Regions from separate parts of the Janthinobacterium algoris genome, predicted to be linked through region 2. Evidence: predicted binding sites of a transcription regulator. Region 2 holds the regulator's gene; the other holds the start of a gene.

Region 1 (15,006 bases), on a different contig from region 2:
GCAGTTCGGCCCAGCCGTCGACCTCCTCGTCCTGTTCGCCCAGCGCGTACAGGGCGGGCCGCTGGCGCCCCGGTTCCGTGCAATGGCGTTGCGCCAGGTGGATTTGTCCCATGCCGCACATGTGGCGCAAATAGCGGCTCATGGTGCCCGCATCGAGTCCCAGCAAGGCGGACAATTGCGCCGCGCTGGCCTGGCCTTGCTCGCCCACATACTGCACGATGCGGGCGATATGCAGCTGTGACTTCTTGCTGCGTCCCTGTAGCTGGCGCCCCTGCCGTGGCACCGCCCTGCTTTCTACCAACTGACTGCTGTTCAACATCTGCCTGACCTCCCGTGGTGTCACCAAGCGGCAAACGCTGTAGTGCGTTTGCGACAGGCAACGAGTGGACTTTATCAATCGCTAATGTTAAAGTCAAGCATTTGGTAATTTATCAAACGGTAAATTTCAGGTTTAATGTGGAGATGAATATGTATCAATACAGACGCGACCGCCTGCTGGCCCTGATCCGCGAGCACTACGACAACACGCGCAAGAAAATTTCCGACGTCAGCGGCTGGAGCGAAGCGCGCATCTCGCAAATCCTCTCGCCCACCTACCGCGAGGGACGCGCCTTCAGTGAAAAAATCGCACGCAAGCTGGAAGCGGACCTGCAACTGGACAGCATGTACTTCGACCAAGGCGCGGCGCCCGACCAGGCGGCGCTGGCGGCGCGTGCGCTGGGTGAGCTACAGCCGGTGGTGGTGGTCGATGGCGAGGACGAGCGCTTCTACCCGATCCGCAAAGTCAAGTTGCGCCTGTCGGCCGGCATCACGGGCTTTGCGATCGAACCGGAAACGCACGACGGCAGCACCATCAGCGTGCCGCGCAGCTGGGTCGAGCGCAATGGCTACCACCCTGAAAAACTGGTGGCGATCAAGGTCAAGGGCGAGAGCATGGAGCCGGCCCTGTACGAGGACGACGTGGTAATCATCAATACGGCCGACAACCGACCGGCCGACGGCATCGTGTTTGCCATCAATTACGAAGGCGAACCGGTGGTCAAGCGCATGGCGCGCGATATCGGCGAATGGTGGCTGACCTCGGACAACCCGGACCAGCGCAAATACCACCGCAAGCTGTGCCGCGGCAATGAATGCCTGATCGTGGGCAGGGTCGTGCGCAAGGAAAGCGACCGCATTTGAGAGTGAAATTTATCGATTGATAAACTCCACTACCATCCTGGTGCTTAAGCCAATGCTGCCTGGATCTGCTGCAACGATGCCGGATCGTCCATCGACGTCAGGTCGCCCGGGCTGCGGCCTTCGCAGATGGCCTGGATCGAGCGGCGCAGCAGCTTGCCTGACCGCGTCTTCGGCAGCTGCGGCACGAACAGCACGCGCGCGGGCCGCGCCACGGCGCCCAGTTGGCGGTCGACCACGGCCATCACTTCGCGCTCCAGGACCGCTTTTGCTTCGACACTGTCGAAGCCCTGCGGGTTTTTCAGGATCACGAAGGCCATCGCCACCTGGCCTTTGAGCTTGTCTTCCACGCCCACCACCGCGACCTCCGACACGTTCGGATGGCTGGAAATGCTTTCCTCGATTTCGCGCGTGCCCAGGCGGTGGCCGGCCACGTTGATCACGTCATCGGTGCGGCCCAGGATGAAGTAATAGCCATCCGCGTCGCGCACGCCCCAGTCGAAGGTGGAATACACTTGCCGGCCGCTGAAGGTAGACCAGTAGGTGTCGACGAAACGCTCGTCATCGCCGTACACGGTCTGCATGCAGCCCGGTGGCAGCGGGCCTTCCAGCACCAGCACGCCCTTCTCGTTGGCGCCGCATTCATCGCCTGTCGCTTCGTTGAGCAGCTTGACCTGGTAGCCGTACATGGCCATACCCGGGCTGCCCAGGCGCGTCGGGGTATCGGCCACGCCTTTCGCCACCGACAAGATCGGCCAGCCCGTCTCCGTCTGCCAGTAGTTGTCGATGATGTCCACTTTGAGTTCATCGGCGATCCATTGCGAGGTGGTTTCATCGAGCGGTTCGCCCGCCAGATACAGCGCCTTCAGGGAAGACAGGTCGTGCTTGCGCATCAATTCCACCGGGTGCTTGCGCAGCACGCGGATCGCCGTTGGCGCCGAAAACATGCGCGTGACCTTGTATTTTTCGACGATGCTCCACCAGATGCCCGCATCGGGACAAATCGGCAAACCCTCGTACAAGATGGTGGCCATGCCGGCAATCAGCGGGCCATACACGATGTAGGAATGGCCCACCACCCAGCCGATATCCGAGGTGGCGAAGAAGGTTTCACCGGCCTTGCCGCAGAAGTTGTACTGCATCGACGACGCCAGCGCCACCGCATAGCCGCCCACGTCGCGCTGCACGCCCTTCGGCTTGCCCGTCGTGCCCGAGGTATACAGCACATACGACGGCTCGTTCGATTCGAGCCAGGTGACGGGCACCTGCGCGTCCAGGTGCTGCTCGCGCAGGGTCGCATAATCGACATCGCGGCCCGGCGTCAATTCCATCGGCACGAGATGGCGGTCGACCAGCAGCACCTGCTGCGGCTTGTGCGCGGCGATGCGGATGGCTTCATCGAGCAGCGGCTTGTAGGCAATCGCCTTGCCATTGCGCGAACCGGCATCAGCGGAAAACACTAGCTTGGGCTGCGCATCGTCGATGCGGCTGGCCAGGCTGTTGGCGGCAAAACCGCCGAACACCACGGAATGCACGGCGCCGATGCGTGCGCACGCGAGCATGGCGAAGGCCGCTTCGGCGATCATCGGCATATAAATCAAGACGCGGTCGCCCTTGACCACGCCCAGCGACTGCAAGATGGCGGCGCAGCGCTCCACTTCGCGCTGCAGTTCGCGAAAACTGTAGGTGCGCTCGGTATTGGTCTCGGTGGAAATGGCGATCAGCGCGGCGGCATCGCCCTGGCTGCCCACCCAACGGTCAACGGCGTTGTGGCACAAATTGGTGGTGCCGCCGACGAACCATTTGGCGAACGGCGGACGGGAATAATCAAGCACTTGCGAAAACGCGCTATGCCAATCGATCTTTTCCGCTTCCTCGCGCCAAAAAGCGTCTGGCGTGTCGATCGAGCGTTGATAAAATGCTGCGAAATTCATGTCTCCTCCGGTATGCGTGCAATCTGTATCGGGCCTGGGCGAACCGGCCTGGGCGCCGCTTATGTGTACCACCTGTGTACCATCTGCCTGCGTATTGCTTCCTTTATCTGCGTACGGGTGCGTCCTCCAATGATTTTTCAAACAGTTTTTCCGAGAACTCGAACATCTCCGGCTGCGCCGCCATGCAGGCGCTGCGCTCGGCGGCAATCCTGTCGCGATTCGCGGCCAGCGTGGCGCTGGTCAGGGGCATGCCGAACTGCCCGTCGTCCGGCGCGCCGTCTTTTTGCGTCATCACCCGCTGCATCACAATGTCGCCCAGTGCCTTCTTGAAGTGCCCTGCTTCCCAATACCAGCGCGTGCTGGCGTGGCGCTGTTGTTGCGTGGGAATCGGCTCGCAGTTGTAAGGGCCAAAGCCACTGAAATCGGTCACGCTGATGCTGGCCGATGGATTTTGTTTTTTGACGGCGTCGACTTCCAGCACGACTTGCTGTTTCCACGCCTCGAACAGGGGCCATAGGCCAGCCGATTCAAACATGGCGAGAATCTGCGCGTGATAGGGATAGACCACCAGCTTGATATCGGCCTGCGTGGCCGCCATCGCCAGCAGGAAGGTACGCAAGGATTGAAAGTCTTCAGTGGCGAGGCCACTCTTCGATTTCCGCTTGAAACTGGCGGCACTTTCCTGTGCCCGCTGGCGAAACAGCTTGTGGTAGCCATCGTGGCGCACATACGCGCCATACTCGAGCAAGGGGTTGAAACCATCAGGCGACAGCGTCGCCGCCTCGCCGTCGTGCTGGATGCGCAGGGTATGCGCAGCATCGCGCATGGACGCCAACGAAAAAAGCGTGTCGAAACGCCAGAATGCGCGCCCTTGCGCAGGCGTCGCCGCAGTCGCCGCAGGTGCAGGCAACGCCGCAACCGGATTGAGAAAATCGATGAACTCCATGCCCACGATGACGGTGCGCGGCTTGACGCCAGCCTGCAGCAATTGCGCGAACTGGCTGGCGGACGTGGCCAGGCCTGTGCCGGGAATCGCCAGGTTATAACCGGCGCCGCCCAGCGGGGCAAAAGCGCTGGCGCGCGGATCGAAGCCGATCTCGGCGCGGGAGTTCCCCAGGATGATGAATTGCGGCCGCAGGCGCAGCGCATGTTCCTGCTTGATCTGGCTTTGATAGCGGGTCAATCCCGGCTTGACGGCATTGAAATGGTCGCGGCGCACGATCCCGTACACACCATAAGGATCGACGATGAGAACAAAGGCGCAGACGATGATGGCGCCCGACACCAGCAAGAGCAGCAGCGTAAGCAGATAAAACCTGAACGGGGAACGTGTCATGGCCGCCCCCTAAAATTGAAAGTACAGGAATTCGGCGGGCCGGTTCAAGGCCAGCAGGCTCGTCAGCGCCAGCGCGGCAATGGCGGCCGCCCACGCGGGTGACGCGCGCCAGGTCAGCAGCCGCAAGACGCCCAACCCGCCCCGCCCTGCCGCGGCGTGGCTTTCCTGGAAATCCAGCGCCGGCCCGAAGCGCCGCATGATTTGCTGCGTATTGGGCATGCCGAAAACCAGCACGGCCGCCAGCGCAATCCACGTCCAGCTTTCCATAAAGGCCGTGCCGCCGCCCAGGTAAAAGGTCACGCCCATCGAAGCCAGCACGGGCTGCACGGGCAGCAGATAGGGAATCAGTGCATCGGGCAAGGCCAGGCCAAAGCCACCGGCCATGCCTTTCAGTATCGTCAGGGCGCTGGCCACATCGGGCGCGCGGAAGAAAACCCAGGCAATGCAAACGGCTGTAAAAGTAAGCAAAGTCGCCACGACATTGCCGGCACGCGTACCGGACGGCAGGCGAAGCGTGCGCGCCACCGTGCTCCAGCCCTTGTGGACGCCCAGGTAAGCGCCGTGCAGCGCCCCCCAGACGAGAAAATTCCACCCGGCGCCATGCCACAAGCCGCCCAGCACCATGGTGATCATCAGGTTCAGGTAGCGCCGCACGGGGCCGCAGCGGTTGCCGCCCAGCGGGATATACAAGTAGTCGCGCAGGAAGCGCGACAGGGTCATGTGCCAGCGGCGCCAGAATTGCGCGATATTGCGCGATTTATACGGCGAATCGAAGTTCAAAGGCAGGCGCACGCCGAACAGGCGCGACAAGCCGATGGCCATGTCGGAATAAGCGGAAAAGTCGAAATACAGCTGGAAGGTGTACGCCAAAACCCCGCCCCAGGCGACCAGCAGCGAGGGCGTGGCAGGGTCGTTGAACAGCGGCGCGGCATATGGGCCGATATTGTCGGCAATCAACACTTTTTTTGCCAGGCCGATGAAAAAGATGGTGCTGCCGATGGCGACATTCCTGGCCGAGAGGCGAAAGATGCGCCGGTCCGCGAACTGCGGCATCATTTCCTTGTGGTGCAGTACGGGGCCGGCAATCAGATGGGGGAAGTACGTGACAAACAGCAGATAGTGGACAAAACGGCTTTCCTGCGCCTTGCCCCGATAGGTATCGACCAGAAAAGCGATCTGGGTGAACGTAAAAAACGAGATCCCGATGGGCAGCACCACGTGCAGGGCGGGCAGTGGCTGCGCCAGCAGCTCCGCCAGGCTGGCAACAACAAACCCCGCATATTTGTAATAGGCGAGCAGGCCCAGGTTGGCGGCAATGGCCGCCATCAACAGGCCCTTGCGATGGATGCTGCGTTCTGGCCCAAGCAGGGCTGCGCAGCCGTAGTTGAAGATGACAGAGCCGAGCAGCAGCGGCAGATAGCGGTAATCCCACCAGCCATAGAAGAACAGCGATGCCACCGCCAGCCAGGCGGCCGCTCCTAGCTGGCTACGCCGTCCCAGGATAAAAAATCCGGCCACCGTGATGGGCAAATAGGCAAACAGGAAGACATAGGAGTTGAATAGCATCAGTTCACCAGTCAGAAGGATGGCAGGCCGCTAACGCACCCTGCACGCTGCACGCTGCACGCGCATCGCGGCTGGCGCCTCGCCATTTTCCTTGTCGCTCAATTTCATTGCTAGCAGAAATATCAACTTATCTGCAATGCATCTGCCCATTTGGCCAGGCAGCGTCGTGTTCAGACTAAAACGCGTCGCCGGGAACGCGTACCACCCCTTCCATCAGCACGCGCGCGCTGCGGCTCATGATGGCCTTCGTGACGCTCCATTGTCCATCGAGCAGCGCCGCTTCCGCGCCCACCATCAGGGTACCGGACGGGTGGCCGAAGCGCACGGAGTTGCGGGAACCGCCGCCCGCCGCCAAGTTCACCAGGGTGCCGGGAATGGCCGCCGCCGTGCCGATGGCGACAGCCGCCGTGCCCATCATGGCGTGGTGCAGCTTGCCCATGGACATGGCGCGCACCAGCAGGTCGATCTCACCCGCTTCCACCCGCTTGCCGCTGGACGAGACATAGCTGGCCGGCTTGGCGACAAAGGCCACTTTCGGCGTGTGCTGGCGCTTCGCCGCTTCATCCAGGTGGGTGATGAGGCCCATGCGCAGGGCGCCGTACGCGCGGATGGTTTCGAAGCGGCCCAGCGCGGCAGGATCGCCATTGATGGCATCCTGCAATTCCGTGCCCGTGTAGCCGATGGCATGCGCATCGACAAAAATCGTCGGGATGCCGGCGTTGATCATCGTGACTTTCAACACACCGATGCCAGGCACGTCGAGGTCATCGACCAAATTACCGGTAGGGAACATGGCCCCGCCGCCACCCTCCTCCTCGGCAGCCGGGTCGAGGAATTCCAGTTTCACTTCGGCGGCCGGGAAAGTCACGCCATCGAGCTCGAAGTCGCCCGTTTCCTGCACTTCGCCATGCGTCACGGGGACGTGGGCGATGATGGTTTTGCCGATATTGGCTTGCCAGATGCGCACCGTGGCCACGCCGTCGCGCGGCACGCGCGCAGCGTCGACCAGGCCGCTGGCAATGGCGAACGAGCCGACGGCCGCCGACAGGTTGCCGCAATTGCCGCTCCAGTCGACAAACGGCTTGTCGATGGAAACCTGGCCGAACAGATAGTCGACGTCATGCTCCGGCTTGGCGCTTTTTGCCAGTATCACCGTCTTGCTGGTGCTGGACGTGGCGCCGCCCATGCCGTCGATCTGCTTGCCGTATGGGTCGGGGCTGCCGATCACGCGCAGCAGCAAGGCATCGCGCGCCGCGCCCGGCACTTGCGCGCTGGCGGGCAAATCCTGCAGGCGAAAGAACACACCCTTGCTGGTGCCGCCACGCATGTAGGTGGCAGGGATTTTCATTTGGGGTACGTGGGTCATAGGATTTCCTGAAAAGCCGGGCAGCGCGCGCCTGCACGTCACCCGGTGAATGACGAGCTGCTTACGCTGCCTTGGATGATTCGAGGAAGTCTTGCGCGAAGCGTTGAAGAACGCCGCCCGCCTCATAGATCGACACCTCTTCCGCCGTATCGAGGCGGCAGGTGACGGGCACTTCCAGCGTTTCGCCGTTCTTGCGGTGAATGAGCAAAGTCAGGCTGGAGCGCGGCGTGCGCTCGCCCACGACGTCATAGGTTTCACTGCCGTCCAGGCCCAGGGTCTTGCGGTTCACGCCAGGTAGAAATTCCAGCGGCAACACGCCCATGCCCACCAGGTTGGTGCGGTGGATGCGCTCGAACCCTTCGGCCACGATGGCTTCCACGCCGGCCAGGCGCACGCCCTTGGCGGCCCAGTCGCGCGAAGAACCCTGGCCATAGTCGGCGCCGGCGATGATGATCAAGGGCTGCTTGCGCTCCATGTACACTTCGATGGCTTCCCACATGCGCGAGATGGTGCCTTCCGGCTCGATGCGCGTGAGCGAGCCGGCCTTCACCTTGCCATCCTCGATCACCATTTCGTTTTTCAGGGTCGGATTGGCAAACGTGGCGCGCTGCGCCGTCAAATGGTCGCCCCGGTGCGTGGCATAGGAATTGAAGTCTTCCTCGGGTAAACCCATCTTCGCCAGATATTCGCCGGCCGCGCTATCGAGCATGATGGCGTTCGATGGCGACAAATGGTCGGTCGTGATGTTGTCGCCCAGGACGGCCAGCGGACGCATGCCTTTCAATGGGCGTGCGCCGGCCAGCGCGCCTTCCCAGTATGGCGGACGACGGATATACGTTGTCTGAGGCCGCCAGTCGTACAGGGGGCTGACCTTGATGCCATCGTCCACCTGCGCGGCAAACATGGGGATGTACACCTTGCGGAACTGCTCCGGCTTGACGCTGGAAGCGACGATGGCGTCGATTTCCTCGTCGGACGGCCAGATATCCTTCAGCAGGACAGGCTTGCCATCCGGGGCGATGCCCAGCACGTCCTTTTCGATGTCGAAGCGGATGGTGCCGGCTATCGCGTAGGCCACCACCAACGGCGGCGAGGCGAGAAAAGCCTGTTTCGCGTACGGGTGGATGCGGCCGTCGAAGTTGCGGTTGCCCGACAAAACGGCCGTCGCGTACAGGTCGCGCGACACCACTTCTTCCTGGATGACCGGATCGAGCGCGCCCGACATGCCGTTGCACGAAGTGCAGGCAAACGCCACCACGCCAAAGCCCAGCTGCTCCAGTTCAGTCATCAGGCCCGCTTCCTGCAGATACAGTTCCACGGTTTTCGAGCCCGGCGCCAGAGACGATTTCACCCACGGCTTGCGCGTCAGGCCCAGGCGGTTCGCATTGCGCGCGATCAAACCGGCGGCGATCATGTTGCGCGGGTTGTTCGTGTTGGTGCAACTGGTGATGGCCGCGATGATAACGGCGCCGTCCGGCATCTTGCCCGGCTCGTTTTCCACCACGCCGGAAATCCCCCGCGCGGCCAGTTCCGAGGTCGGCACGCGGTTGTGCGGATTCGATGGTCCCGCGATATTGCGCACGACGGACGACAGGTCGAAGCTCAAGACGCGCTCGTACTGCGCGTCGACCAGGCTGTCGGCCCACAGGCCAGTCTCTTTTGCATACAGCTCCACCAGCTTCACCAGCTCGTCGTCGCGGCCCGTCAGTTTCAAATACTTGATGGTTTGCGCGTCGATGTAGAACATAGCGGCCGTGGCGCCGAATTCCGGCGCCATGTTGGAAATCGTGGCACGGTCGCCCAGGGTCAGGTGCGACGCTCCCTCGCCGAAGAATTCCAGGTAGGACGATACAACCTTCTGCTTGCGCAAAAATTCCGTCAGCGCCAGCACCGTGTCGGTGGCCGTGATGCCCGGCTGTGGTTTACCCGTCAGCTTGACGCCGATGATATCGGGCAAACGCATCCACGAGGCGCGGCCCAGCATCACGCTTTCCGCCTCCAGGCCGCCCACGCCGATGGCGATCACACCCAGCGCATCGACCATTGGCGTATGCGAATCCGTGCCCACCAGCGTATCGGGATAGGCCACGCCATCCTGCACCTGGATCACGGGCGACATGCGCTCAAGGTTAATCTGGTGCAAGATGCCGTTGCCCGGCGGGATCACGTCGACATTTTTAAATGCCTTTTTGGTCCAGTCGATGAAGTCGAAACGGTCTTCGTTGCGGCGGTCTTCGATGGCGCGGTTCTTGGCGAAGGCGTCGGGATCGAAACCGCCGCATTCGACGGCCAGCGAATGGTCCACGACCAGCTGCGTCGGCACCACGGGATTGACCAGGGCCGGGTCGCCGCCCTGGGCCGCGATGGCGTCGCGCAAGCCTGCCAGGTCCACCAGGGCCGTCTGGCCCAGGATGTCATGGCAGACGACGCGGGCGGGGAACCATGGAAAATCGAGGTCGCGGCGACGTTCGATGAACTGGCTCAGGGAAGCGTTCAAGGTCGCCGGGTCGCAGCGGCGCACGAGGTTTTCGGCCAGCACGCGCGAGGTGTAGGGCAAGGTGGCGTAGGCACCTGGCTGGATCGCATCGACGGCGGCACGCGTGTCGAAATAGTCTAGCTGGGTGCCCGGCAAGGGTTTGCGGTGCAAGGTGTTCATCGGGGTAGTCATTACTGAGCTCATTATTTGCGATCCTTGATCGGTACAAATTCCAGATCTTCCGGGCCGACATAGTTGGCGCTCGGACGGATGATCTTATTGTCGATGCGCTGCTCGATGATATGGGCGGCCCAGCCCGAGGTACGCGAAATGACGAACAGCGGCGTAAACATCGCTGTCGGCACGCCCATCATGTGGTACGACACGGCCGAGAACCAATCCAGGTTCGGGAACATGTTCTTGATTTCCCACATGACCGATTCCAGGCGCTCGGCGATGTCGAACATTTTCGTGGAGCCGGCTTCCAGCGACAGCGAACGGGCCACTTCCTTGATGACTTTATTGCGCGGGTCGGAAATCGTGTAAACGGGGTGGCCGAAGCCGATCACCACTTCCTTGTTGGCGACGCGCTCGCGGATGTCCGCTTCCGCTTCATCGGCATTGTCGTAGCGTTTCTGGATGTCCAGCGCCACTTCGTTCGCGCCGCCGTGTTTCGGGCCGCGCAGCGCGCCGATGGCGCCCGTGATGGCCGAATGGATGTCGGAACCCGTGCCGGCGATGACGCGGCTGGTGAAGGTCGAGGCGTTAAATTCGTGTTCCGCGTACAGGATCAACGAGGTGTGCATGGCCTTTTCCCACGACGCCGACGGCTTTTCGCCATGCAGCAGGTGCAGGAAGTGGCCGCCGATCGAGTCGTCGTCCGTTTCCACTTCGATGCGCTTGCCGTTATGGCTGTAGTGGTACCAGTACAGCAGCATGGAGCCGAACGACGCCATCAGGCGGTCGGCGATATCGCGCGCGCCCGGCGCGTTATGGTCGTCTTTTTCCGGCAGGGTGCAGCCCAGCACGGACACGCCCGTGCGCATCACGTCCATCGGGTGGGCGGCGGCCGGCAGCGCTTCCAGGGCCGACTTGACAGCCGACGGCAGGCCGCGCAGGGATTTCAGCTTGGCCTTGTAGCCTTTCAGCTCGGCCGCCGTGGGCAGCTTGCCGTGCACCAGCAGGTAGGCGATTTCCTCGAATTCGCAGCTGTCGGCCACGTCCAGGATGTCATAGCCGCGGTAGTGCAAATCGTTGCCGGTCTTGCCGACCGAGCACAGCGCCGTGTTGCCGGCGGTAACGCCGGACAGGGCGACGGATTTTTTAGGCTTGAAAGTAGCGACTTGCGGTGCGGTCATTGTGTTCTCCAGATTGAATAGTCTCGGGTGCGTCACTGCGGGACCGGCATGCGGTCCCTGCTTCTTTACTTATTTCTTTTGCGCGGCGAACAGCGCATCGAGCTTTTGCTCGAAGTCGTGGTAATTGATCGATTCATACAGCTCCATGCGCGTCTGCATGGTGTCGACGACATTCTTTTGCGTGCCGTCGCGGCGCAGCGCCCGGTAGACATTGTCGGCAGCCTTGTTCATGGCGCGGAAGGCCGACAGCGGATACAGGGCCAGGCCCACGTGGGCGCTGCGCAGTTCGTCCAGCGTGAACAGCGGCGTGGAACCAAATTCTGTAATATTGGCCAGGATAGGCACATTGACGGCCTTGGCGAACGTGGCGTACATCTCCAGGTCCGTGATCGCTTCCGGGAAGATCATGTCGGCGCCCGCCTCGACGCAGGCGACGGCGCGTTCCAGTGCCGCTTCCAGGCCATCGACGGCCAGCGCATCGGTGCGCGCCATGATGACAAAGTTCGGGTCCGTGCGCGCATCGACGGCCGCCTTGATGCGGTCGACCATTTCTTCCTTGCTCACGATTTCTTTGCCCGGACGGTGGCCGCAGCGCTTGGCGCCCACCTGGTCTTCGATGTGCAGGCCGGCAGCACCGAACTTGATCATCGATTTCACGGTCCGCGCCACGTTGAAGGCGGACGAGCCGAAGCCCGTGTCGGCATCGACCAGCAGCGGCAGGTCGCACACGTCGGTGATGCGACGGATATCGGTCAGCACGTCATCCAGGCTCGAAATGCCCAGGTCGGGCAAGCCCAGCGAGCCGGCCGCGACACCGCCGCCGGACAAATAAATGGCTTTATAGCCGGCGCGCTTGGCCAGCAAGGCGTGGTTGGCATTGATGGCGCCGACGACTTGCAACGGGGATTCTTCCTGGACGGCCTTGCGGAATGCGGCACCTGCAGAGTATTGAGTCATGTGTTCACCTTATGGGATTCGGGTCGTCCCGAATGTTTCATGGACTTGCTATGAGCATCAGTAGTGCAAATGCCGTGCCAGCACCCTGCACCTGCCCGCAAAGTGCGCTACGGCACAGTGTAATGCGAGGGAAATGGCCAGGCAGCGGCGTGGCGCGCACTGTCACGCAAGGGAATAGCGATATCACGCCCGATGGTCGCAATGTTTCAATTACGTTTCAATTTTGCTTCAACTATTTCATATGGAACATCATATTGAAACATGCAACAGGCCGTGGATTTAACTGGATGGGCGCAGACCTTGTTTCGCGCCAAACGCAAGACGCAAGACGCAAAACAGCCGGCGGGCGCCGGCTGCAGGAACACGATGAGACTGAAAAAACTAGGCCAGGCGCACCAGCGGGTTGGCGATGATGTTGTCGATCTGGCGCACGGCTTCTTCGCAGGCGGCGGCAATCGCGCCATCCTCGTCGTCGCGCACGAATTGCATGGTCGAGCCTTCAAACACTTCCAGGCCTTCCGCGGTGGCGCGTTCGATGTCGCAACTGGCCGACCATTTGCCATCGGCGGTGGGCACGGCCAGGGGAACGATTTCCCAGCCTTTATAGTGAATTTTAGAACTGTTTTCCATGGGGTGCCTCCTTGTGACTGACTCAATAGTGGAAATCGTAGCATGAAGCGCGGCCGCCAGCGACGTGTTTCACGCGCCAGCGCACGGTCAGGCTGACTTTCGGGCTAAACGATTTACGCTGGTTCAAGGACGCAGCAGATTATCCACTTCCGTCCTGGCCACTTCCAGGCCGGCCGTGCAAGCCGTCTCGGGCGCCGCATAGCCGCCCAGGGTGCGGCTGCGCGTGATCGCTTGCGCCGCGCTCTCGCCCTCGCGCTGCAGGCGGTAGGTAAAATCCCATAAATCGTCGTTATCCTTTTGCGGGGTCACCGAAATCGTAAAACCGCGGTACTGTTCGCTGCGTGCAGTGATATCGTTCATGAATTCCTCCTTGGAAGAATGAGGTTACCACGCAGCAAGCGCCAGGCTGCGCACAACTGTGATGGGTGCATGCGTGCTTACTTATCTGTTTTTCGCATGTTCAATGTCAATTCTCAACATTTTTTTAGCGCACACTGGCGATATAATGCCTTTCCCTGTCCGTTCCTTACCCGTCCCTTGCCGCCGCGATGACCCCACAAATCCAAGCTTTCTTCGACCCCGCCACCGCCACCGTCACCTATGTCGTCTACGCAGCGGATGGCCAGGACTGCGCCATCATCGATTCCGTGCTCGACTACGATCCCAAGGCGGGCCGTACTTCGACCACGTCGGCTGACAAGGTGGTCGCCTTCGTGCGCGAACACGGCTTGCAGTGCCGCTGGCTGCTGGAAACCCATGCGCATGCCGACCACCTGTCCGCCGCGCCCTACCTGCAGCAGCAGCTGGGCGGCGACGTGGCCATCGGCGCCGCTATCCGGACGGTGCAGCAGGCGTTCGCCGCCGTCTACCACCAGGATGACGCCAAGGCCGACGGCTCGCAGTTCGACCAGCTGTTCGCGCCCGACCAGGTGTTTCATATTGGCAAGTTGGAAGTGCGCGCCCTGCACGTTCCCGGCCATACGCCGGCCGACCTGGCTTACCAGATCGGCGACGCCGTCTTCGTCGGCGACACCCTGTTCATGCCGGACGTGGGTTCGGCCCGCTGCGACTTTCCAGGCGGCTCCGCGTCCCTGCTGTACCGCTCCGCGCAGCGCCTGCTGGCGCTGCCGCCGCAGACGCGGCTGTTCATGTGCCACGACTACCCACCCAACGGCCGCGCGCCGCGCTGGGAAGTGACGGTGGCCGAACAGCGTGCCGGCAACATCCACTTGCGCGACGGCATCACGGAAGAACAATTCGTGGCCATGCGCACGGGCCGCGACGCCACCCTGGAGATGCCGACCCTGATCCTGCCCGCCATCCAGGTCAACATCAACGCGGGCAAGCTGCCCGAGCCGGAAGACAACGGCGTACGCTACCTGAAGATACCACTGAACGCGATCTGATTCCCCCGGCACGCCCCCCCCGCTCCTCCTTTCTTGACACCACGCAAGTCCCGCTTCAGGCAATCCGCATATAGTGCAGATTGCCTGAGCTTGCTTGGGCGCAGCTGTTTCTGCTTTCCCATCCTGGAGGGAGCGCCCGCATGTCGCCCGCCCCTACGCTCGATACCAATTGCATCCTGCTCGCCGAAGCTGAAGGCACGACCTTGTTCAGCCATGCGTTGCTCAAGGCCGTCACGCGCTTGCCGCGTCCCGGCACCATCATCTTTGTGCACGGCGTCAATTCCGACGGCGAATGGTATGACCAGACCGAACAAGGCCTGTGCGACGGCCTGAATGCCCGCCTGAAGCGCCGCCATGAAGACTTGGTGATACCTGGCCCGGCCGCCGGGCAGATGCAGGCCGCCACTTACGCACGCGAATTGACGGATGACGACTTCCTCAATCCCAAGCGCAACGCCACTACCTTCTTGCTGGCTGACCATGGTAATTCACCCGTGATCCGCTTTCGCTGGGGCTACAGGGCCAACGGCGAAGAGTTGCAGGCATTTGGCGACGGCATCTATCTCAACGAAAAGAATTACTGGGGCGGCGGGCCGTTCGCCAACGGTTGCAGCGCCCTGCCTGACCTATGGGGCCAGGGCTTGTCCGAAGAACTGTTCCTGTGGATGCATATCCAGCACATGAACCCGACGAATGACCGGCAAGTGTATGCCTGCCCGCCGCGCCCGTATTTCGTGTTTGCCGCCTGGCGCCTGGCGCGGCTCGTGCAATCGATCAGGGCGTGCCAGCAGGATGCGG
Region 2 (15,006 bases):
AAGTGGTGAAACTGTTTTCCAAAGCCAAGCTGACGCGCCTGGAAGGCACAAAAGTCACTGACGTGGCCAATGGCGCCTTCATCTCATATGACAGCCGCAAGGAAGTGTTTGCGATGGAAAACTCCGACAGCGGCACCAGTACCGCGGATGGCGGCAGCGTGCGCATGGTGATCCAGCCGAAGACCAAGGCACCGGCGGCGGAGAAAGCGCCGGCCACGCCTGCGCCAGGAAAGAAATAATGGACAATACTCGTTGCGGCAGCACCCTGATCGTTCGCGGGCTGCAAAAAACCTATGGCAAGCGGCAAGTCGTACATGATGTTTCGCTGCAAGTCGAATGCGGCGAAGTGGTCGGGCTATTGGGTCCGAACGGCGCCGGCAAGACCACCTCGTTCTACATGATCGTCGGCCTGGTGCCGTCGGACGGCGGCAGCATCGATATCAGCGGCGTGGACATTTCCCGCCTGCCGATCCACCGCCGCGCGCAGATGGGCCTGTCGTATCTGCCGCAGGAAGCATCCGTGTTTCGCAAGCTGACGGTGGAAGACAATATCCGCGCCGTGCTGGAAATCCAGACCGTCGAAGGCCGTCCCCTGAAGAAGGCCGAGATCGAGGAGCGCCTGGATAAATTGCTGGCCGACTTGCAGATTGAAAAGTTGCGCGAGAACCAGGCGCTGTCCCTGTCGGGCGGCGAGCGGCGCCGCGTGGAAATCGCCCGCGCGCTGGCCACCGACCCGCGTTTCGTGCTGCTCGACGAGCCGTTCGCCGGTGTCGACCCCATCGCCGTGATCGAGATCCAGCGTATCGTGCGCTTCTTGAAGGAGCGCAATATCGGCGTCCTCATCACCGATCATAATGTGCGCGAGACGCTGGGTATCTGCGACCGTGCCTACATTATTAACCAGGGCTCGGTGCTGGCGTCAGGACGCCCCGACGACATCATCGCGAACGAGTCGGTACGCCGGGTCTATCTGGGCGAACACTTCCGCATGTGAGCCAATGAAACAATCATTGCAGCTGCGCACTTCGCAGCACCTGGCACTGACGCCGCAGTTGCAGCAATCGATACGCCTGTTGCAATTGTCTACCCTGGAATTGCACCAGGAACTAGAGCAATTACTGACGGACAATCCCTTGCTCGAGCGCCTCGACGATCCGCTCGACCGTTCGCTGCGCCTGCTGTCCGATGGCGCCTTGAGTTCCACGGCCGCGCCGGCCGATGCACCGCCCCAGCCGCCAAGCCAGGAGGCGCCTGCAGCGCCGGCCGAAGCGGAGACCTTTGATGGCGAGGCTGGCGACAGCCCGGCCGCAGCGGATGGCGGCGACAGCGATTGGAGCGAGGCGAGCCGGGGCAAGGCGCCCGACGACGAAGATTCGCGCCCGCAACTTGAAGCCCATCACTGCACCCTGCGCGAACATTTGATGGAGCAGATGCGCGTGACGGTGCTCGAATTGCGCGACCGCGCGCTGGTCGAGCTGATCATTGACGCGCTCGACGACAATGGCTACCTGGAAGAGTCGCTCGACGACATCCTGGCACGCCTGCCGCAAGAGCTGGAAATCGACGCCGACGAGTTGCGCACGGCCTTGTCCCTGCTGCAAAGTTTCGATCCGCCCGGCGTGGGCGCGCGCAATGCGTCCGAATGCCTTGCCTTGCAAATCAAGCGTTTGCCGCATATCGCCATGGTGACGCGGCGCATGGCCCTCGTCATCGTGGAAAAGCACCTGGCCTGGTTTGCCCAGCGCGATTTCAACAAGCTGAAAAAAGCCCTCGATTGCGACGAGGAAGACTTGCGCGAAGCGCAGACCGTGATTCGCCAGTGCAATCCGCATCCGGGTGCCGTCTTCGCCTCAGATGTGTCCGATTACGTGGTGCCCGACGTCGTCGTCAAGCGCGCGCGCAATGGCTGGCAAGTCACCCTGAACAACGACGTCATGCCGCGCCTGCGCGTCAACGCCATGTACGCCAACTTGCTCAAGCAGGGCAAAGGTGAGGGCGCCATGGGCGCACAGTTGCAGGAAGCCAAGTGGCTGATCAAGAATATGCGCCAGCGCTTTGACACGATCTTGCGCGTGGCGCAGGCGATAGTAGAAAGACAAAAGAACTTTTTCTCGCATGGGGCCGTTGCCATGCGCCCCCTTGTGCTCCGTGAAATAGCTGATACACTGGGTTTACACGAGAGTACTATCTCGCGGGTAACAACTCAAAAGTACATGCTGACCCCGCATGGCATGTTTGAGTTGAAATATTTCTTTGGTAGCCACGTCGCCACCGAAGCGGGGGGCGAAGCGTCATCGACGGCGATACGGGCATTGATCGTGCAACTGACAGGAGCAGAAGACCCTAAAAATCCTTTATCCGACAGTAAGATTGCGGACATGCTGGGGGAACAAGGCATGGTGATTGCGCGACGTACTGTTGCCAAATACCGGGAAGCGTTGAAAATTCCGCCAGTGAGCCTGCGTAAGTGTTTGTAAGTTTTTTTCGGTTCCTCTGCGGGCCGGAGTCGATGGACCGCACGAACCCGATCATCTTTAGGAGTGTGTATGAATCTCACCATCAGCGGACATCATCTCGAAGTCACACCAGCCATCCGTGAATACGTACAAACGAAGCTGGAACGCGTGAAACGTCATTTCGATCAAGTCATCGATATTGCCGTGATTCTGACCGTGGATAACCTCAAAGAGAAAGAAAAACGTCAAAAGGCTGAAGTCAACCTGCGTCTGAGTGGCAAGACCGTCTACGTGGAAAGCCTGGGGCAAGACCTGTATGCCGCGATTGATACCCTGATCGACAAGTTGGACAGGCAAGTGATGAAGTACAAAACCAAAGTGCAAGGGCACGGTAAAGAGGCGATCAAGCATCTGCCAGACAACTCGGACGAAGAATTCGCCGCCGCCTAAGAACACCAAAAAACCTACTGCGCGTCGCGATTTGCGGCCTCCGATGCTTACTGTGCATATGCACAGCTCCGCTTCTCAGCCACAACTCACATCCGCTCGCTACGGTTTTCCCACGTGTTCTACGGCCTGCGACTTTGAACCGGTTGTGATCAACTAAGGGCGCACATTGCGCCCTTTTTTGCGCCCGGACCTGTCAAACGCAATATTCCCCTCGCAAGCGCTAGAATGTTCCCGTTCTCACTTTTTTTCATTTTGCCATGAGCGACTTCGTCCAGACCTCCATTCGCAACCGCACGGGCCACATCGTGCTCGACCGCCCGAAAGCCTTGAATTCCTTGTCGCTGGACATGGTGCGCGCGCTGAGCGCGGCTTTGCTGGCCTGGCGCTACGATCCGCAGGTGGACGCCGTCGTGATCCGTTCCAGTAGTGAAAAAGCCCTGTGCGCCGGCGGCGACATCCGTTTCTTTTACGATGCGGGCCTGGCCACGCCGCAAGGCGGCAGTGCCCAACTGGAAGATTTCTTTACGGAAGAATATGCCTTAAATCATTTAATTCATTTCTATCCGAAACCGTATATCGCCGTGCTGGATGGCGTGGTGATGGGCGGCGGCATGGGCGTGGCGCAAGCCGGGCCAGGCAACCGCCTGCGCATCGTCACGGGCCGCACGCGCATGGCCATGCCGGAAGTCAATATTGGCTTGTTCCCGGACGTGGGCGGCAGCTATTTTCTTTCCCGCCTGGCGGGCCAGCTGGGCCTGTACCTGGGCTTGACGGGTTTGACGATCAACGCGGCCGATGCCCTGTACACGGGCCTGGCCGATGTGTACCTGCCTGAGGCGCACATGGGGGCGCTGTTGGACCTGTTCGAATCGACGCCGGGTGAGGCCTTGCCGGTGGCCATCAAGGCGCTGGCGGCACCGTTCCAGGCCGAGGCGGGCGCTTCTGTCTTGGCCGCGGCGCGCGCGGCGCTGGACCGCCATTTCGGCGCCCCTTCTGTTGCCGCCATCATGGCTTCGCTGGCGCAGGATGACAGCGTGTTCGCCAGCAAGGCCTTGGCGGCCATGCGTCTGCGTTCGCCGCTGATGATGTCGGTGACCCTGGAATTGCTGCAGCGGGGCGCCCACCTGGGTCTGGCCGATTGCCTGCGCATGGAGCGCACGGTGGTACGCCACAATTTCGAGCATGGCGAAGTGATCGAGGGCGTGCGCGCGCTGGTGGTCGACAAGGACAATGCGCCCCGCTGGAATCCATCCAGCCTGGACGAGGTCGATGCGGCCATGGTGGCGCGTTTCTTCGCTCCCGTCTGGCCGGCCGCCGCACATCCGCTTTACCGTCTGAATTAATTAAGAGCGCTCGCGGTGGCGCAGAACCACGCGCTCGTTGGGGCCGAAGTATTGCGCCAGCCGTTCCGCCATGTACACGGAGCGGTGCTGGCCGCCCGTGCAACCCAGGGCCACCGTCAGGTAGCTGCGGTTATCGGACTTGAATGACGGCAACCATTTCTCGATGAAGGCGCGGATGTCGGCCAGCAGTTCCAGCGCGCTCGGTTGCGCGTCGAGGAAGGCGATCACGGGCGCGTCGCGTCCGTCGAGCGGGCGCAGCGCCAAGTCGTAATAGGGATTCGGCAAGGCCCGCACGTCGAAGACGAAATCGGCGTCCAGCGGCACGCCCAGCTTGAAGGCGAACGATTCAAAGAACAGGGTCAGCGGGGCGCGTTCGGCGGCGACGATATCCTTGATCCAGGCGCGCAATTTGTTGGCGCTCAGTTCCGAGGTGTCGATCACATGGCCCAGCTGTTCAATGGCAGACAGGCGTTCGCGCTCTTCCGAGATGCATTCGATCAGGGTGCGGCGGCTGGCCGGATTCTGATTTGGGCGCAATTCGTGCGACAAGGGATGGCTGCGCCGCGTTTCGGAGAAACGCGCCACCAGGGAATGCGTGGTCGCCGTCAAAAACATGACCTTGACGTCGTGCCCTTGGTCGCGCAGCAGCGCCACATTGTGTGGCAGGCTGGTCAGCGACTCGGCGCTGCGCGCATCGACGGCGACGGCCAGTTGCGGCGTCCCTTCGTCGAGCAGCGTTTGCACCAAACTGGGCAGCAAGGCCGGTGGCAGATTGTCGACACAATAATAGCCGGTATCTTCCAGCACATTGAGCGCGACGGATTTACCGGAGCCGGATATTCCGGTGATAAGGACGATATGCATACGCCGATCATACAATAAAGATCGGCGCTGCGCTCCCGAGGCAACTATCTTTACAAATTATTGCAATTTGGACTGGAGTGTTGGTTAAGCAAATGCTGGTGTCTTACCGAGCTCTCAATCCCCACTCATCGCCAAACGTTGGTGTCGCAGGGATTTCGGAGAGCGCTGCTCTCCGCCTGCGCAACGGTTCGCCCTTGCAAGGGTGAACTCCACTGCAGACTAGTCACCGCTCATAGCTAATCTCTGCCGCTCCATGAACTCCTGCAAGGTATCGATGCCGCGCAGTTGCAAAATCGTATTGCGCACGGCCGCTTCCAGCAGCACGGCGATGTTGCGGCCGGCGGCGACGGGGATGACAACCTTGCGCACGGGCAAGCCGAGCACGTCTTCCGTGGGGAACAGGAAGGGCAGGCGCTCGACTTCTTCTTCCAGCGCGTTGCGGCGCACCAGATGCACGATCAGTTTCAAGCGCATCTTGCGGCGCACGGCCGTTTCGCCAAAGATGGCCTTGATGTCGAGCAAGCCCAGGCCCCGCACTTCCAGCAGGTTTTGCAGCAGGGGCGGGCAGCGGCCTTCGATCATGTTCGGCGCGATGCGCGAGAATTCCACGGCGTCATCGGCCACCAGGCCGTGGCTGCGCGAAATCAGTTCCAGGCCCAGCTCGCTCTTGCCCAGGCCAGAGTCGCCCGTGATCAGCACGCCGACGCCCAGCACGTCCATGAACACGCCATGCATGATGATGCGCTGCGCCAGCTTTTTCGACAGGTAGACGCGCAGGAAGTCGATCACTTGCGCGGCCGGCAGCGGGGTGGAGAACAGGGGAATGTTTTGCTCGTCGCAGATGGCGAGGATGTCGGGCGGGGTTTCCAACCCTTGCGCGATGATCAGCGCGGGCGGGCCGCCAGCGATCAGTTCGCCAATCACGTGGGTGCGCGTATTGACCTTCAGGCGCTGGTAGTAATTGATTTCCTGGTGGCCGAAGACCTGGATACGGCCTGGATGGATCAGGTTCAAGTGGCCCACCTGGTCGGCGGCCGACGAGACATCGCCCGAGATCAGGCGCTCGCCGCCGGGGAAGCCGGCGAACCAGCCCAGTTGCAGACTTTCACGATTATCGTCGTACAGGCGTTGTATCGTCAGTGGCGTTTGCAACATGGCAGTCTTCTTCAGGAGTGGAGGAATACCTGAAGTTTAACCCGCCGCTTGCAGACTGGGTTGCCAATTGACGATGCGCGAATGCACGGATTTCGGTTCCGGATCCGTGGCCAGCGCCGTGCGGAAAGCATCGTCGGAAAACATTTCGGCAATTTCCGACAAAATTTCCAGATGTTGCTGGGTGACATGATCGGGAATCAGCAGGAAAAACAGCAGATTGACGGGCTTGCCATCGGGCGACTCGAAGGGAATCGGCTCGGCCAGGCGCACGAAGGCGCCCAGCGGCGCTTTCAAGGTCTTGCTGCCCTTGACGCGGCCGTGCGGTACGGCCACGCCATGCCCCAGGCCTGTCGAGCCCAGGCGTTCGCGGGCAAACAGATTGTCCGAAACGGTAGAGCGGGCGATGCCGTAGTTGTTTTCGAAGATCAGGCCGGCTTGCTCGAAGGCGCGCTTTTTACTGGAGACTTCCAGGTCCAGCAGGACGTTTTCGAGGGATAGTATTTTGCTAAGATTAGTCATGACACTCAATGAAATGGTGCAATGCGCAGAGGGCTTGCGAGCCGAATTATAGGCCTGTTTCTGCGGCCTGTAACGCCAATTCTCAACAGTATACGCCCGCTGTGGGCGCAGTGTGCGCTACAGCCCATGTCGCCATCATTTTGGCAAAAAACCAACACCGGGGTGTATCGGCTATTTCTTGATTAAAAACACGCGGCGCGCCGGTTTTTCCGCCGCCGAATGCCGATTTTCCGATTTTTCAGCGTCTCTGACCTGCACTGGGGCACTACTGCAACGTTGTTTTAAAACACCGCCAACATTCCTGTTGGCATGATTTCAAGGTGTTGCGCCGTGTTACTGGCGCGCATTACGCAGATTGGCCGGCATCGCGCCCGTGCTGTAGTTGCTGCGCCACGGATTGATATCGAGTCCGCCGCGGCGCGTATAGCGCGCATACACGGACAGTTTTTGCGGCTTGCACTGGCGCAAGATATCGACAAAGATGCGCTCCACGCATTGCTCATGGAATTCATTGTGTTCGCGGAAACCAATCAGGTAGCGCAACAGGCTTTCCTGATCGATCTGTGGTCCTGCATACGCGATCTGCACGCTGCCCCAGTCCGGCTGACCCGTCACCAGGCAATTCGATTTGAGCAAGTGTGAGACGAGTTTTTCTTCCACCGGAGCCTCATCCAGCGCTGCCTTCAAGAGTTGCGGCGAAGGCGTGTACTCGGTAATTTCCAGGTCCAGGCGGTCGAGCAGTACGCCATCGAATTCGCCCATTTTGAGCTTGCCAAAATCTTCCTGCAAGGTCAGTTCCACTTGCACGGGCGCGCCAAAACCCATCGACAAATCCTGCTTGAGCAGGGCCAGCAGCGCATCCGGGCCGTCCAGTTTGGTCTGGTTGAACGAGTTCAGGTACAGCTTGAACGATTTCGATTCAATGATGTTCGGCGAATCGGCCGGCGCGCTGACCTTGGCAATGGCCACCTGCGGCTTGCCGCGCTGGTTCAGCCATGACAGTTCGTAGGCATTCCAGATATCGAGGCCAAAGAACGGCAGTGTGCCGTGCAGTTCCAATTCATCGCGCTTGCCTTGGCGGGGAATCGGGAACAGCAGTTCCGGTGCGTAATCGCTGCGGTAGGCGGAGTTTTTGCCCAGGGGCGATTGTTCGGCGAGGTCGTGGGTGGCGGTCATGGTCGTGTGGCGTGAATTCAGTCAAGCACGCATGGTAGCCTAATTCCCCCAGCGGCGAGTAGTCGCCGTTGGGAGGTGATGCTTAACCTAAAAACAGCTTATACACAGGATTGCTGCTTTCATCCCAGTAACGGTACCCCAGGGTGTCGAGGAAGCGGGCAAACTCGCCCATCTCGTCGGGTGGCACTTGCAGGCCGATGAGGATGCGGCCCACGTCGCCGCCCTGGCTGCGGTAATGACACAGGGAAATATTCCAGTTCGGCGCCATGCTGTCGAGGAAGCGCATCAGCGCACCGGGGCGCTCTGGGAATTCAAAGCGGTATAGCAGCTCGTCCTGGGCCAGCCGGCTCTTGCCACCGACCAGATGGCGGATGTGCGACTTGGCCAGCTCGTCGTGCGTCAGGTCGAGCGTCTTGAATTCGTGTTCCTCGAATGTCTTCGCCAGCACGCCCGATTCATGCCTGTCGGCAATTTGAATGCCGACGAACACGTGCGCGGCTTTTTCATCGCTGATGCGGTAATTAAATTCCGTCACGTTGCGCGCGCCGATGAGTGAGCAGAAGCGCTTGAAGCTGCCTCGCTGTTCGCGCATGGTGACGGCAAACACGGCTTCGCGGAACTCGCCCAGCTCGGCACGCTCGGCGACGAAGCGCAAGCGGTCGAAATTCATGTTGGCGCCGCAGGCGATGGTGACCAGCGTCTGGTTGACGACCGGGTGCTTGCTCAGGCTGGCCCGCTCCACATAGGCCTTGGCACCCGCGATGGCCAGTGCGCCGGCCGGTTCCAGGATGCTGCGCGTATCCGTAAACACATCCTTGATGGCGGCGCAAATGGCGTCCGTGTCGACGATAATGACTTCATCGACATATTGCTGTGCCAAACGGAAGGTTTCTTCGCCCACCAGGCGCACGGCCGTGCCGTCCGAAAATAGCCCCACGTCGGGCAGGGTGACGCGTTCGCCCGCTTTCAGCGAGCGCGCCATGGCGTCCGAATCGACCGTTTGCACGCCGATGATCTTGATGTCGGGGCGAATCTGTTTCACGTACGCAGCCACGCCGGCGATCAGGCCGCCGCCGCCGATGGCGACGAAGATGGCGTGGATGGGGCCGGAATGCTGGCGCAGGATTTCCATGCCGATCGTACCCTGGCCGGCGATCACGTCCGGATCGTCGAACGGGTGCACGAAGGTCAGCTTCTGTTCTTTTTCCAGGGTCAGCGCGTGGTTATAAGCATCCGTGTAGGACTCGCCGTGCAGCACGATTTCCACATGTACGCCACCGCGCGCCTTGACGGCGTCGATCTTGACGGGGGGCGTGGTGGTGGGCATGACGATGACGGCGCGGCAACCCATGCGCGCTGCCGACAGGGCCACGCCCTGGGCATGGTTGCCGGCCGAGGCGCAAATGACGCCGCGCTTGCGTTCCGCATCGCTGAGCTGGGCCATCTTGTTGTAGGCGCCGCGAATCTTGAAGCTGAACACGCTTTGCATGTCTTCGCGCTTGAAGTAAATCTGGTTGTTCAGGCGCTGCGACAGGGCCGGGGCCAGTTCCAGCGGCGTTTCGGTGGCGACGTCATAGACGCGGGCGGTCAGGATTTTCTTGAGGTAGTCGATGTTCATAGTCTGCTAGCAAGTGATTCTGGGCCAGAAAGGCTCTGGAGCGTGTCGGTCGATAGCGGCGGCGCGGCGGCGGATAGCCTGGCGACAAATAATGCTCTGTGGAACTAGGGGCCGGTGAGCCCTGGCTGGTCGGCGCGGATTGTGCGGCGCGCAAGCTGCGCTTCATTATAATGGAGAGCCTTACTGCATCGCGAAGTGTTCCATGATCGAATCCGCAATCGCCTGGCTGCTGCAGCTGATCGCAGCGCCGGAAGTCGGGCTGACATCGATCTTTCTGATCAGCTTTATTTCCGCCACCTTGCTGCCGCTCGGCTCGGAGCCGGCCGTGTTTGCCGTCATCAAGGCCAATCCCGCGTTGTTCTGGGCCGCCATCGGCGTCGCCACCCTGGGCAATACCTTGGGCGGCATCGTCGACTACTGGATGGGCTACCGTGCCAAACAGGCGTTCGCCAAGGAGCGCGACACGCGCTGGTTCCGCTGGCTGGCCCGCTATGGCGCCAAGACCATGCTGCTGGCCTGGCTGCCGCTCGTGGGCGACCCCCTGTGCACGCTGGCGGGCTGGCTCAAGCTGCCATTCTGGCCCAGCGTGGCCTACATGGCCATCGGCAAGTGCGCGCGCTACCTGACCATGACGGGCTTGCTGTTGTACGTGCCAGACGGCGTATGGCACCGGATCGGACAAATGCTGGCGTGATGGCGATGGTACGTATTGCAACGCCTGTTTGCCCTATTTTTGGGCAGATTGATAGTTTGTGGCTGAGTCCGATTCTTGGCAGTTTCACGTCAAAAAATCAGGAAAACTGATTTTTTATTCATGAAAAAGTAAGCTTTCCCGTATTTGCTATGGTGGTGGGCGAGGTGCTTAAACCTTAGGCGGGCTAAGGCTGTTCCCGCATGCTGCGGCGCAATAAGATAAAATGGTCCTTTAGGGCCCAGTCCACATCGTCACCATACTCCATGAACGCTCCCGCACAACTCCAAGCTTTACTGGCAGAAACGCCGAATGGTCCCGCAGCAAGCCGCCTGCGCGAAATCCCGTATAACTACACGTCGTTTTCCGATCGCGAGATCGTCATACGCCTGTTGGGGGAGGACTCCTGGCGCCTGCTCGACGAGCTGCGCGGCGCCCGCCAGACGGGCCGTTCGGCCCGCATGCTGTACGAGGTGCTGGGCGACATCTGGGTGGTGCGCCGCAATCCCTACCTGCAAGATGACTTGCTCGATAACCCGAAGCGCCGCCAAGGCTTGATCGATGCCTTGCATCACCGCCTGGCCGAAGTCGACAAGCGCCGCCTGGGCATCGATGCGGCCGGCGGCGATGTCGCGGTTAGTGGCGAAGCGCCCGAAGTGGCGCAGGCGCGAAGCCACAATGTGGAACTGCTGCTGAAAGCGGCCAGCAAGGCCGTGGCCGATTTCGGCGACGAGTTCCGCAAGACCTATGACTTGCGCAAGCGCACGGTCAAGGTGCTGGGGCGCTACACGGAAAAACACAATGTGCGTTTCGATGGCATGACGCGCGTGTCGCACGTGACGGACGCCACCGACTGGCGCGTCGAATACCCGTTCGTCGTCCTGACGCCCGACACGGAAGAAGAAATGGCCGGCCTGGTGAAAGGCTGCATCGAGTTGGGGCTGACCATCATCCCGCGCGGCGGCGGCACCGGCTACACGGGCGGCGCGATTCCCCTGACGCCGATGTCGGCCGTCATCAACACGGAAAAACTGATTACCCTGGGCGCCGTGGAAATGACGCTCTTGCCCGGCCTCACGCAGGAATACGCGACGATCAATTCGGGCGCGGGCGTGATCACGAACAAGGTATCGGAAGCGGCGGAAAAGGCCGGCTTCGTGTTTGCCGTCGACCCGACCTCGGCGCACGCCTCTTGCATTGGTGGTAACGTTGCCATGAATGCGGGCGGCAAGAAGGCCGTGCTGTGGGGTACGGCGCTGGACAACCTGGCTTCGTGGCGCATGGTCGACCCGAACGGCGACTGGCTCGATGTCACGCGTCTCGACCATAACCTGGGCAAAATCCACGATATCGCACTGGCACGTTTCCAGCTGGAATGGCGCCACCCGAGTACGCGCGACGCGACGAAACCAAACGCGCCGTTCAAGACGGAAATCCTGGAAATTCCCGGCCGCCGCTTCCGCAAGGAAGGCCTGGGCAAGGATGTGACGGACAAGTTCCTCGCCGGCTTGCCGGGTATCCAGAAAGAAGGCTGCGACGGCCTGATCACGTCGGCGCGCTGGATCTTGCACAAGATGCCGAAGTTCGCCCGTACCGTCTGCCTGGAATTCTTTGGCCAGGCGCGCGACGCGATTCCATCGATCGTGGAAATCAAGGATTACCTCGATGGCTTGCCGGCCAAGGGCGAACAATACACGACCATCCGCCTGGCGGGCCTGGAACACCTGGACGAGCGCTACCTGCGCGCCGTCGGTTACGCCACCAAGTCGAAGCGGGGCGTGCTGCCGAAGATGGCCTTGTTTGGCGACATCGTCGGCGACGATGAAAATGCCGTCGCGCAAGCGGCGTCGGAAGTGGTGCGCATCGCCAACACCCGCGTGGGCGAAGGCTTTGTTGCCGTCAGCGCGGAAGCGCGCAAGAAATTCTGGCTCGATCGCGCCCGCACGGCGGCCATTGCCAAGCACACCAACGCGTTCAAGATTAATGAAGACGTGGTGATTCCCCTGAATCGCATGGGCGAATACACCGATGGTATCGAGCGCATCAATATCGAACTGTCGATCAAGAACAAGCTGCAACTGGCCGATGCCCTCAGTGAATTCTTTGCCAAGGGTAACTTGCCAATTGGCAAGAGCGACGATGCGTCGGACGACCGGGTCGACGACGCTGAAATGCTGGGCGACCGCGCCGAGCAGGCGCAGCAATTGCTGGCGCAAGTCACGGCACGTTGGACCTATCTGCTGGCCCAGCTGGACCGTCCGCTGGCGGACGTGAAAAACGAGTTGGCTGAACTGGGCCTGGAGCGTTTGTTGCCCGTGTTCGATGCACGCCTGGAAACGCAGCCCGCTGCCACCCTGTTTGACGTGGTGCAGGACCGTACCGTGCGCATTACCTGGAAGCAAGAGATTCGTGCGCAACTGCGCCAGATCTTCAACGGCGCCGCTTTCAAGCTGATCCTTGATGAGGCGACCGCCATCCATGCGCGCATTCTGCGTAGCCGCGTGTTTGTCGCGCTGCACATGCATGCGGGCGACGGTAACGTGCACACAAACTTGCCCGTCAACTCGGACAATTACGAAATGCTGCAAGATGCCCACCAAGCCGTGGGCCGCATCATGATACTGGCCCGCTCGCTGAATGGCGTCATTTCCGGCGAGCATGGTATCGGCATTACCAAGCTGGAATTCTTGACGGAAGAAGAAATCGGCGAGTTCCGCAGCTACAAGCAGCGCATCGACCCGGAAGGCCGTTTTAATAAAGGCAAATTGCTGAATCTGCCGGGCATGGGCGCCGACTTGCGCAATGCCTATACGCCATCGTTCGGCCTGATGGGCCACGAATCGCTGATCATGCAGCAAAGCGATATCGGCGCCATCGCCGACAGCGTCAAGGATTGCTTGCGCTGCGGCAAGTGCAAACCCGTATGCGCGACCCACGTGCCGCGCGCCAACTTGCTGTACTCGCCACGCGACAAGATCTTGGCGACCTCGTCCCTGATTGAAGCCTTCCTGTACGAAGAGCAGACGCGCCGCGGCATTTCCATCAAGCATTGGGAAGAGTTCGAGGATGTGGCCGATCACTGCACGGTGTGCCATAAATGCGTCACGCCTTGCCCCGTCAATATCGACTTTGGCGACGTGTCGATGAACATGCGCAACTTGCTGCGCAAGATGGACAAGAAGAGTTTTAATCCCGGCACCAAGGCAACGATGCTGTTCCTCAACGCCACCGATCCCGTGACCATCAACGCCACGCGCAAGGTCATGATCGACTGGGGCTACAAGGCGCAGCGCCTGGGCCACGATTTGCTGAAGAAATTTGCCAAGAAGCAGACCAAGGCGCCGCCGCCATCGACAGGCAAGCCACCGGTCAAGGCGCAGGTGATCCATTTCATCAATAAAAAGATGCCGGGCAACCTGCCGAAGAAAACGGCGCGCGCGTTGCTCGACATCGAAGACGATAAAGTCATTCCCATCATCCGCAATCCGAAGACGACCACGGCCGATACGGAAGCCGTGTTCTACTTCCCCGGTTGCGGTTCGGAGCGCTTGTTCTCGCAAGTGGGCCTGGCGACGCAGGCGATGCTGTGGGAAGTGGGCGTGCAGACGGTCTTGCCGCCCGGTTACCTGTGCTGCGGTTATCCGCAGCGGGGCGCTGGCGAGTTCGACAAGGCCGAGAAGATGATGACGGACAACCGCGTCTTGTTCCACCGCATGGCCAACACGCTCAATTACCTGGATATCAAAACGGTGCTCGTCTCGTGCGGCACCTGTTATGACCAGCTGGCGACGTATCAATTTGAAAAGATTTTCCCCGGCTGCCGCATCATGGATATCCATGAGTACTTGCTGGAGAAAAACGTCAAGCTGGAAGGCGTCAACGGCACGCGCTATATGTACCACGAGCCATGCCATAATCCGATGAAGCTGCAGGAGTCGGGAAAGACCATCAATTCCCTGATCAGCACGGTAGACAACGTGAAGATCGAGAAAAATGACCGTTGCTGCGGCGAATCGGGTTCCCTGGCCGTCACGCGTCCCGACATTTCCACGCAAGTGCGTTTCCGCAAGGAAGAAGAGATGGTCAAGGGCGCCGACAAGTTGCGCGGTGACGGGTTCACGGGCGACGTCAAAATCCTCACCAGCTGCCCATCGTGCCTGCAAGGCTTGTCGCGCTACAATGACGATTCGGGCACCACGGCCGACTACATCGTCGTCGAGATCGCCAAACATTTGCTGGGAGAGAACTGGATGCCGGATTACGTGAAACGCGCGAATGACGGTGGCATTGAACGGGTGCTCGTGTGACCTCCTTGACCTGTGATTTATGTCAGTTGCTCGATAGCTTCGCCAACAAGCAGGGTTGTGCAACCTTGCTGTGGCGTAGCGAGCGCCTGTCCGTGGTGGCCGTCGACGATCCAGGCTACCCCGGCTTTTGCCGCGTGATCTGGAACAAACACGTGAAGGAAATGACGGATTTGACGCCCGGTGAGCGCAACTATGTCATGGAAGTCGTGTGGCAAGTCGAGCTGGCCGTGCGCGAAGTCATGCAACCGGAAAAGGTCAATGTGGCCAGTTTCGGCAACATGACGCCGCACGTGCATTGGCACGTGATTCCCCGCTACCGCGACGATGCGCATTTCCCACATCCCAGCTGGGCGGTGATGCAGCGCGAGACGGCACCGGCCGTGCTGGCCGCGCGCCGCGCCCTGTTGCCGGCACTGCGCGCCGCCAT

Evidence for each region. Region 2 encodes sigma-54, which starts transcription at its own class of promoters, with help from an activator protein. Its sites were predicted from a motif close to TGGCANGNAANCTGCTTT; they were not measured.
Region 1: prpB (methylisocitrate lyase) is a predicted target of sigma-54. The motif match lies at 12,235-12,252, and genes of this name have one in related genera.

The regions. Positions count from the first base shown of each region.
Region 1 is NZ_JBNYXZ010000012.1:74,760-89,765, forward strand. Features, by position in the region: gene ACQ4W7_RS18340 (FeoC-like transcriptional regulator) at 1-319, opposite strand, end outside; gene ACQ4W7_RS18345 (S24 family peptidase) at 469-1,182, shown strand; gene ACQ4W7_RS18350 (propionate--CoA ligase) at 1,227-3,113, opposite strand; gene ACQ4W7_RS18355 (hypothetical protein) at 3,217-4,449, opposite strand; gene ACQ4W7_RS18360 (MBOAT family O-acyltransferase) at 4,459-6,015, opposite strand; gene prpF (2-methylaconitate cis-trans isomerase PrpF) at 6,191-7,381, opposite strand; gene acnD (Fe/S-dependent 2-methylisocitrate dehydratase AcnD) at 7,443-10,037, opposite strand; gene prpC (bifunctional 2-methylcitrate synthase/citrate synthase) at 10,061-11,215, opposite strand; gene prpB (methylisocitrate lyase) at 11,285-12,172, opposite strand; gene ACQ4W7_RS18385 (hypothetical protein) at 12,554-12,802, opposite strand; gene ACQ4W7_RS18390 (hypothetical protein) at 12,926-13,162, opposite strand; gene ACQ4W7_RS18395 (MBL fold metallo-hydrolase) at 13,351-14,208, shown strand; gene ACQ4W7_RS18400 (T6SS effector phospholipase Tle3 domain-containing protein) at 14,349-15,006, shown strand, end outside.
Region 2 is NZ_JBNYXZ010000010.1:176,512-191,517, reverse strand. Features, by position in the region: gene lptA (lipopolysaccharide transport periplasmic protein LptA) at 1-239, shown strand, start outside; gene lptB (LPS export ABC transporter ATP-binding protein) at 239-994, shown strand; gene ACQ4W7_RS16765 (RNA polymerase factor sigma-54) at 999-2,477, shown strand; gene hpf (ribosome hibernation-promoting factor, HPF/YfiA family) at 2,547-2,906, shown strand; gene ACQ4W7_RS16755 (enoyl-CoA hydratase/isomerase family protein) at 3,164-4,249, shown strand; gene rapZ (RNase adapter RapZ) at 4,250-5,113, opposite strand; gene hprK (HPr(Ser) kinase/phosphatase) at 5,333-6,268, opposite strand; gene ACQ4W7_RS16740 (PTS sugar transporter subunit IIA) at 6,305-6,787, opposite strand; gene queF (NADPH-dependent 7-cyano-7-deazaguanine reductase QueF) at 7,121-7,963, opposite strand; gene ilvA (threonine ammonia-lyase, biosynthetic) at 8,046-9,581, opposite strand; gene ACQ4W7_RS16725 (YqaA family protein) at 9,784-10,275, shown strand; gene ACQ4W7_RS16720 (DUF3683 domain-containing protein) at 10,539-14,579, shown strand; gene ACQ4W7_RS16715 (HIT family protein) at 14,585-15,006, shown strand, end outside.